DNA from 2 places in the Arthrobacter sp. SLBN-83 genome. Region 1 is predicted to be linked to the other one. Evidence: riboswitches for the same ligand, from Rfam matches in the RefSeq annotation. Region 1 holds a riboswitch; the other holds the start of a gene.
What was found. A riboswitch is a leader RNA that binds a small molecule or an ion and turns the genes downstream of it on or off. The one in region 1 is predicted to bind thiamine pyrophosphate.
Positions count from the first base shown of each region.

Region 2: it holds a riboswitch for thiamine pyrophosphate, as region 1 does, so the genes downstream of both, thiC (phosphomethylpyrimidine synthase ThiC) here and thiO (glycine oxidase ThiO) in region 1, are expected to answer to the same signal.

Region 1 covers NZ_VFMX01000001.1:2,784,295-2,788,909, reverse strand. Annotated here, with positions in the region: gene FBY30_RS13005 (hypothetical protein) at 1-213, shown strand, start outside; gene FBY30_RS13000 (thiazole synthase) at 273-1,088, opposite strand; gene thiS (sulfur carrier protein ThiS) at 1,093-1,329, opposite strand; gene thiO (glycine oxidase ThiO) at 1,326-2,651, opposite strand; TPP riboswitch at 2,644-2,762, opposite strand; gene thiE (thiamine phosphate synthase) at 2,790-3,539, shown strand; gene FBY30_RS12980 (RNB domain-containing ribonuclease) at 3,579-4,615, shown strand, end outside.
Region 2 covers NZ_VFMX01000001.1:3,160,621-3,165,235, reverse strand. Annotated here, with positions in the region: gene FBY30_RS14735 (VOC family protein) at 27-902, opposite strand; gene FBY30_RS14730 (amidohydrolase family protein) at 1,000-2,082, opposite strand; TPP riboswitch at 2,163-2,270, shown strand; gene thiC (phosphomethylpyrimidine synthase ThiC) at 2,266-4,092, shown strand; gene FBY30_RS14720 (alpha/beta hydrolase) at 4,127-4,615, opposite strand, start outside.

The DNA.
Region 1 (4,615 bases):
GTGCTGCCGGCGGGAATCGCAGTAGGAGTCGCGGCCCTGGCATGGATCATCCTCATGGCAGCCGGCTTCGGCTACCTGCCCGGCCTGACCTGGCTTCCCTGGGTCCTGCCCATGGTCCTGGGGATTGCTGCCGCCGTCGGTGCGGTGGTTTACTTGGGCCGCACGCGCGCCCGCCACGACATGGAGCGGCTGACCGCCATCCTGCGGCGCTAAGCGTCCTTAAACGAGCTGTGGCCACCACCCGCCCGGGTGGTGGCCACAGCTGCTTAACGTCAGAGGAACTCCGCCCTGCCCTCCATGGCCGACGACGCGAGGGCGTGCTCCCGGCGGGGAATGCGGCCTGCTGCCCGGGCCATCCTGCCGGCGATCACAGCGTGCTTGAACGCCTCGCCCATGAGGGCGGGGTTCTGCGCGCGCGTCACGGCCGTGGCCAGCAGTACGGCGTCACAGCCCAGTTCCATGGCAAGGGCGGCGTCGGACGCCGTCCCGATGCCGGCGTCCAGGACCACCGGAACCGACGCGCGAGACACGATAAGTTCGATGTTGTGCGGGTTCAGGATCCCCAGGCCTGTGCCGATGGGCGCACCCAGGGGCATCACGGCGGTGGCGCCGAGGTTTTCGAGCCGCAGCGCAAGAACGGGATCATCGTTGGTGTAGGCGAAGACCTTGAACCCGCGGTTGACCAGCTGCTCCATGGCCTCCACAAGCTCCACGGCGTCGGGCAGGAGGGTCTGTTCGTCGGCGATGACCTCGAGCTTGACCCAGTCGGTCTCCAGGGCCTCCCGCGCCAGTTCCGCCGTGAGGACCGCATCCCTTGCGGTGAAGCAGCCGGCGGTGTTGGGCAGCACCCGGATCCCGTGGTCCACCAGCAGCTGGAACAGCGATCCGGTTTCCGCGGTTGAGTAGCGCCGCATGGCTACCGTGGTCAGGGCGGTACCGGAGGCCAGGAGCGCTGCGCCCAGGCCGTCCAGGCTAGGCGCCCCGCCGGTGCCCATGATGAGGCGGGAGCCGAGGGCGACGCCGTCGATCACCAGGGCGTCCCCGGCACCGATGTTTCCGGCGGGGTTGATAGTGCTGGTTTCCGTCATGGCGTCAGCCTCCCTGTACTGCAGTAACGAGTTCGATGTCGTCGCCCTCGGCGAGCGCGGTGGCAAACCATTGGCTGCGCGGCACCACCTGGGCGTTGTGTGCGACGGCGACGCCCAGCTTCCCGCCGTCCGTCGCCTGCCCGTTGTCAGCCAGCGGACGCCCGGTGACCTCGCTGACGAGCATGGTGATGGAGGCGCCGTCCGCCACCGTGTGCGGGTTTCCGTTGAGGGTGATGTTCACGCTGTCTCCTTGATGTCGGTGCGTTGGGTGGCCGTTGCCGGCTTGGAGAACCGTTCCGGGCTGAAGGGCGCCCAACGGGGGTCGGTTCTTCCGTCCAGCAGCTCCGTGCAGATGGCTGCTGCGGCGGGGGTAAGCAGGACGCCGTGGCGGAAGAAACCCGTGGCGATGATGAGCCCCGGGACGTGGCGCGCTTCCGCTCCCGACCCTTCACCCCCTGGGGCCGGGCCCACCGGCACCCGTCCCAGCAGCGGCGCGTTGTCCGGGGTTCCGGGGCGGGCCCGGGCGGTGGACTCCAGGAGTTCGAGTTCGGCGACGGCGGGCACCAGGGCCTGGGCATCGCGCAGCAACTGATAGACGCCGCCGGCACTGACGGCATCGGACAGGGCGTCCTCGCGCTGGGTGGCTCCGATCACCACGGTCCCGTCCTGCCGCGGCACGATGTACACCGGAACTCCGTGGACCAGTCCCCGCACCGTCGCGGTCACCAGGGGCTGGAGGTGGCGGGGCACTGCCAGCCGGAGGATGTCCCCGTGCACGGGCCGCAGCGGCAGTTCGAGGCCGGGGGGCAGGTCTGCGAGCGCACCTGACTGCAGGCCGTTGGCCACCACGGTTTCCGTTGCCAGGACGGTGCCGCCACCGGCGAGCCTTACGCCGGCCACCGTTCCGCCGTCCCACAACAGCCCGGCTGCCCGGTCCGGCACTGCGTACCCGTCCACCGCCCCGGCCACAGCCAGGCCCGGCAACTCCTCTGTGGCGCGGGCCAGGGCCAGCCGCAGGGCCGCCACTAGCCGGCGGGGATCCACCTGGTGGTCCGCGGGGGTGTCCAGGGCGCAGGCGATGGCTGGGCTGAGGAGGGGTTCGCGTTTGCGCGCCTCCCGCACAGTCAGGGGCTCCACTGCCAGGCCGTTGGCCAGCTGGACCGTGCGCAGGTCCATCAGCGCACGGCGGTCTGCGGCGTCGGCACCTACGGCGAGAGTCGGCGTCGTAAGGTATCCGGAATCTGCGCCCGATGCATCGGCGACACCGGCAGCGAACGCCGGCCATCGCGACGATGCTTCCAGCATGAGTTCCAGGAGGTCTTCCTCCTGGTAGTGCAGTTCGCTCACGGGGGCCAACATTCCGGCGGCGGCCCAGCTGGCGCCCGAACCGGGGGCGTCGTCTATGAGGACGACGGAGCGTCCGGAACGCTGCACTTCCCAGGCGATGCCGTGCCCCACCACTCCCCCGCCAATGACGGCGACGTCGGCACGTATTGTTGACGGAAGGGTGGAATGGATGGACGCATCAACGGAAGCGGGATGGGTAGTGCCGGGGGTACGCATCTGGTTCCTTCCCTACGCCGGCATTAACCGGATCAGGTCAAGCGGTCGGCTCTGACGCCCTCTCAGCCCGGCGCTTTGTGACAGCTGCCGCGGGCTCCCGCAGTACCTCCCCAGTTTAGAGGAATTAGGCTTGCAGGCATGAATGCGACCACCCCATCCTTTCCCTCAGGTTCCCACGCTCCGGCCGGCGGAGTTGCCAATGCCGAGGTTGTCAACGCCCGGGACAGCGAGGCCCTCAAGGCTGCCCGCCTGTATCTCTGCACCGATGCGCGGCGGGACCGCGGCGACTTTGCGGAGTTTGTGGACGCGGCCTTTGCCGGCGGCGTGGACATCATCCAGTTGCGGGACAAGAACATCGAGGCCGCCGAGGAACTGGACCTTTTGGCGGTGCTGAAGGAAGTGGCGGTACGGCACGGCAAGCTGTGGGCGGTCAATGACCGCGCCGACATCGCCGTGCTTTCCGGGGCCCCTGTTTTCCACATCGGCCAGAAGGACCTGCCGCTGGGGGCAGCACGCACGCTGGTCAACGGGAACGCCGCCATCGGACTTTCCAGCCACACGGCCGAACAGGTGGATGCCGCCCTGGCCGCAACCGCCGGCCCCTCCGGCCTGGACTACTTCTGCGTAGGTCCTGTCTGGGCCACGCCCACCAAACCCGGCAGGGCCGCCGTCGGTCCCGACCTGGTGAAGTACGCAGCGGAGGCGTCCCGGCGGGCTGCGGATCCCGTGCCCTGGTTTGCCATTGGCGGCATCGACCACGGCAACGTCCACCAAGTGGTGGAGGCGGGCGCGCGCAGGATCGTGGTGGTCCGCGCCATCACGGAAGCTCCTGATCCCGCCGCCGCTGCTGCCTCCCTCCTCGACGCGCTGGACGCCGCCGGCTCCTGAGCCTGCTTAATCGCGGAACTTGGGGCTACGCTGAATTTTGTGTCACATCATCGGCTGGCCCCCAACGTCCACGACCATAAGAACGCCTTGGAAGAGGCGCTGGGCCTGCTGCGGACGGAACTTGAACTTCCGGGTCCCTATCCCGCCGAAGCCGTGGACGACGCCCTGGCTGCCGTGGCCGCGCTGCAGCTTCCGTCCTACGACCTGACCGCCGTCGAGTTCGTCACCATCGATCCGGCGTCCTCCACGGACCTGGACCAGGCAGTGTTCATCGAGGCGGACGGGGACGGCTACCGCGTGATGTATGCGATCGCCGATGTTCCGGCCTTCGTTACGCCGGGAGGTCCCCTGGACGCCGAGACGCGGCGGCGCGGACAGACGTTTTACGCCCCGGACGGCCGGATCCCGCTGCACCCGGAGGTCATCAGCGAAGGGGCCGGAAGCCTCCTGCCCGGCCAGGAGTGCTCTGCCTTCGTCTGGGACTTCACGCTCGACGGCGAAGCAACCGTCCTGACAGTAGGCGTCCGTCGGGCCCGGGTCCGCAGCCGTGACAAGCTCAGCTACAAGGGCGCCCAGGCAGACCTCGACGCCGGGACGGCCTCCCCCGTACTCCACCTGCTCCGTGAGGTGGGCCTGAAGCGGGTGGCATTGGAGCGGGCCCGTGAAGGCGCCAGCCTCAACATGCCCGAACAGGAGATCGTCCAACTGCCCGACGGCGGCTACCGGATTGACGCGGTTCCACAGCTTCCGGTGGAGGACTGGAACGCTCAAATTTCGCTGATGACCGGGATGGCGGCGGCTGAGCTCATGCTCGAGGGCAAAGTGGGCATCCTGCGCACCATGCCCGCGCCGGACGAACGGTCCCTGAGGCATTTCCGGCTGCAGACCGAGGTGCTCGGCAGGCCGTGGGACGGCGAAGTCAGCTACGGCGAATACCTGCGGTCGCTGGATCCCACCGACCCGAGGCAGTTGGCCATCATGCATTCGGCAGGCATGCTGTTCCGGGGAGCGTCCTACACCGCGTTCGACGGAACCGTCCCCGAGGATGGCATCCAGTCCGCCATCGGCGCGGCCTA
Region 2 (4,615 bases), 380 kb from region 1:
CGTGCGGGCAAACGCACGCCCGCCCGTCAGCGGACGGCGACCCGGATCCGGTTGCGCCACGGGTCCTCGAAGCGCAGTTCGGCGCCGGTGTGGTGCGAGGCTACTCCGGCAACCTTGAGGCGGTCGGCCAACGCCCCGACGTCGTCCCCTGAAGGAACCTCGATCAGTACTTCCCCGAGCCCAAGGGTGTCCTTGCGGGGCCCGGCACCGCGGCTGTTCCAGACGTTCATTGCCATGTGGTGGTGGTACCGGCCAGCGGATACGAACAAGGCCTGCCCGTGCCAGCCCGCCGTCTTTTCGAAGCCGAGGGTTCCCACGTAGAAGTCCCGGGCAGTCTGGACGTCGCCCACTTGGAGATGCACGTGCCCGACACCGGCTGATGTCTGCCGCTGGCCTTCCAGGGACTGCTCCGTGAGGTACTGCTCCAGGTACCGCTGCGGCGGCAGGGCAAGGCTGTCCATGACCACGTCCGTCCCGTTCCAGGACCAGTTGCTGCGCGGGCGGTCCCAGTACAGCTCGATGCCGTTGCCCTCGGGATCGGTGAAGTAGAAGGCCTCGCTCACCAGGTGGTCGGCGCTGCCGGTGAAGGACCTCGGCTGGTACTGGGCGGCGGTGGCGACGGTGGCGGCCAGGGAGGCCTGGTCCTCGAACAGCAGGGCCGTGTGGAACAGGCCCGCCTCTCCCCTGCCGGGAAGGTGCAGCCCGGGCGCCGGTGCCAGGTGGACCAAAGGGGTGCCGAGGCGGCCAAGGTAAAGCCCGCCGTCCTGCTCAGACACCACCTCAAGCCCCAGGGCGCGCTGGTAATAGTCGGTCATGAGCTTCATGTCGCCCACCTTGAGCATCACGGTACCCATGGCGAGGTCGGCAGGAAGAAGATCCTGGCTGCTGGCTGCTGCGGTCATTGAAGGCTCCTTGTGTTGGAGGCCGTCCCGATGGCGGCCTGTCACATAGTAAAATTACTTGAAGCTTCAATTTATTCCAAGTTTCTGGTGCCTCCGCTCAGCGGACGATGCGACCGCCCAACACTACGTGTTCCAGGTCCTTGATAGTTTCCGCTGCGGCCCGCGGGTCTTCCCGGCACACCACCACGTCGGCCCGTGCCCCTTCCGCCAGGCTGTCCGCCCCCAGCCAGGCGCGGGCTGCCCAGCAGGCGGCGTCCAGTGCTGCTGTCATCGGCAGGCCGGCCTGGTGCAGGGACAGGATCTCGTCTGCGATCCTGCCGTGCCGGATCGTGCTGCCGGCATCGGTACCGGCAAAGATGCGGACGCCAGCCCCATAGGCCTCCGCCACCCGTTCCAGCCTGCGTTCCCAAAGTGCACGCATGTGTGCAGCGTAGCGGGGGAATTTCGCGTCCGCTTGGGCGGCGATGTCCGGAAAGGTGGCGATGTTGATGAGAGTGGGCACAATTGGCACTCCCTGTTCAGCGAACCGGGGCAGGTGGCGGGGCAGCAGGCCCGTGGCATGTTCAATGCAATCGATGCCGGCATCCAGCATCTGGTCCAGGGTGTCCTCGGCGAAGCAGTGCGCCGTTACCCGGGCACCTTCCTCATGGGCTGCCTGGATGGCGTCACGGACGACGGCGGCAGGAAAGGAAGGCGCCAGGTCACCGGCGCCGCGGTCAATCCAGTCCCCCACCAGCTTGACCCAGCCGTCGCCGTCGCGCGCCTGCTTGCGGACCGCCTCCACAAGGCCTTCCGGCTCCACCTCCTCAGCGAAGCCGCGCAAATAGCGGCGCGTCCGCGCCACATGGCGCCCGGCACGGATCAGCACGGGGAAGTCCCGGCCGCCCTGCATCCAGCGGGTATCGGCCGGCGAGCCGGCGTCGCGGACCAGCAGGGTTCCTGCGTTGAGGTCGGCCAGGGCCTGGTCCTCAGCCGTTGCGGCGTCAACGGGGCCGCCCGGGCCCAGCCCGATGTGGCAGTGGGCGTCAACGAACCCGGGCAGTACCCAGCCGTCAAGGACCCTCACGGGCTCCGTCGCGGGCCGGGTGAAGGTGAGGGTCCCGTCCACGGACCAAAGCCCGTACCTAACGCTGTCCGGTCCAGTCAGGACGGGTCCGCTGAATTCAATGATTTCCGGCATCAGGACTTCCTTTCGCTGCCCGGACAGGCTAGCACCGGGGAATGTGACAAGGCAGTTCCAGGGGCCTGTGGTAGCTTCGTTCCTGACCACACGGGTGCCCTTGCAGGGGCTGAGATCGGGCTGACGCGGCCTGCGACCGTTGAACCTGTCCGGGTAATGCCGGCGAAGGAAGTGAGTATTCCCTTGAGTACACAAAACACCCAGTTGAACCCTGCCCAAATCCAGGCCGAAGCAGCGGCAGACGATGGGTCAACCCTCCAGGTGACCCAATCCTTGAAGTCGCATTCGCTGGCCTTCATTGAAGATGCCGGCGCCGGGATCCGGGTGCCGGTAACGGAAATATCCCTTGAGCCGTCCCCCAACGGCCGGCCCAACGAACCGTTCCGGACCTACCGGACGGCGGGACCCGGCAGCGACCCCGTCCGCGGCCTTCAGCCTTTCCGTGCAGAGTGGATTGAGGCGCGCGGGGACACCGAGGCGTACACGGGCAGGGAGCGCAACCTGCTCGACGACGGCCGCTCGGCTGTCCGCCGCGGTGCCGCCTCTTCAGAGTGGCAGGGCGGGCAGCCGGTGCCCCGCCGCGCCGTCGACGGCCGCACAGTGACGCAGATGTACTACGCCCGGCAGGGAATCATCACCCAGGAAATGCGCTTCGTGGCGCTGCGCGAAAACTGCGACGTGGAGCTGGTGCGGAGTGAGCTCGCGGCGGGCCGGGCGATCATCCCCAGCAACATCAACCACCCTGAGTCCGAGCCGATGATCATCGGCAAGGCCTTCCTGGTGAAGATCAACGCCAACATCGGCAACTCCGCAGTCACCAGCTCCATCGCAGAGGAGGTGGACAAGCTGCAGTGGGCCACCCAGTGGGGCGCGGACACCGTCATGGACCTGTCCACCGGTGACGACATCCACACCACCAGGGAATGGATCATCCGCAACTCCCCCGTCCCGATCGGCACCGTGCCCATCTACCAGGCACTGGAAAAGGTCAACGGCGAGGCCAACGCCCTGACCTGGGAAATCTTCCGGGACACGGTGATCGAGCAGTGTGAACAGGGTGTGGACTACATGACCATCCACGCCGGCGTGCTGCTGCGCTACGTCCCGCTGACTGCCAACCGGGTGACGGGCATTGTCTCGCGCGGCGGTTCCATCATGGCCGGTTGGTGCCTGGCCCACCACCAGGAGAACTTCCTGTACACCCACTTCGATGAACTGTGCGAAATCTTCGCCAAGTACGACGTCTCCTTCTCCCTGGGTGACGGCCTCCGCCCCGGTTCGACGGCGGACGCCAACGACGCGGCCCAGTTCGCGGAGCTGGACACGCTCGCCGAACTGACGCAGCGCGCCTGGGAGTACGACGTGCAGGTAATGGTGGAAGGGCCGGGCCACGTGCCGTTCCATCTGGTCCGTGAGAACGTGGAACGGCAGCAGGAGCTGTGCAAGGGCGCCCCGTTCTATACCCTGGGGCCGCTGGTGACTGACGTTGCCCCGGGCTATGACCACATCACCTCGGCCATCGGCGCCACCGAGATTGCCCGGTACGGGACCGCGATGCTCTGCTACGTCACCCCGAAGGAACATCTGGGCCTGCCCAACAAGGACGACGTGAAGACCGGCGTGATCACCTACAAAATCGCCGCGCATGCGGCAGACCTCGCCAAGGGCCACCCGGGGGCGCACGAACGGGACGACGCACTGTCCAAGGCCCGCTTCGAGTTCCGCTGGCGGGACCAGTTCGCGCTGTCGCTGGATCCCGTCACCGCCGAGGCCTTCCACGACGAGACCCTGCCGGCGGAGCCTGCCAAGACGGCGCACTTCTGTTCCATGTGCGGGCCGAAGTTCTGTTCCATGCGGATCAGCCAGGACATTCGTGACGATTTCGGCTCAGCGGAAGCCCAGGCTGCGCTTGCCAGCGTGACGTCGGGGATGCGGGAAAAGAGCGAGGAGTTCCTGGCTGCGGGCGGCAGGGTGTACCTGCCGGAGCTGCGGGTGCCCGCGGAAAACTGACCGGCCACGGCGCCGGATGCCAGTCTCGCCCGGGTCAGGACGCCCGGGCCGGCTGGCTCCGGCTGACCTGCCGGATGAACTGGCGGATGGCCCGGTCCCCTTCCGGGGAGTCCTGGGGCCGGTGCCCTCCCGCTGCAACGTGGTGCAGGGCGCCGGTCTCGCGGAGGTATCCGGCAATCTCCTCATACAGCGGTTCCCAGCCGCCGGTGAGGACCAGCGTGGGCACGCCGGGAACGATATGCAGCGGCGCCTCCCATGACGGCGACTGGAGACGGAGTCTGCGGGCGGACCGTTTCTCCTCCGTGGTGGCAGGCTGCTGGAGGTCGGTGGCGTAGACTCGGCGGACGAATTCGCGCTGGAAGTCTTCGTCGCTGAGTTGGTGGCGCACGTCGAAGAGGGGCTGCATCAGGCTGATGTGGGCAGCCGTGGCCGGCAGTTCCGCGGTCAGTGAGAGGCACGCCGGTTCCACCAGGGTCAATGAAAAGACCAGGTCGGGGCGTTCCACCGCGGCCATCATGGCTGC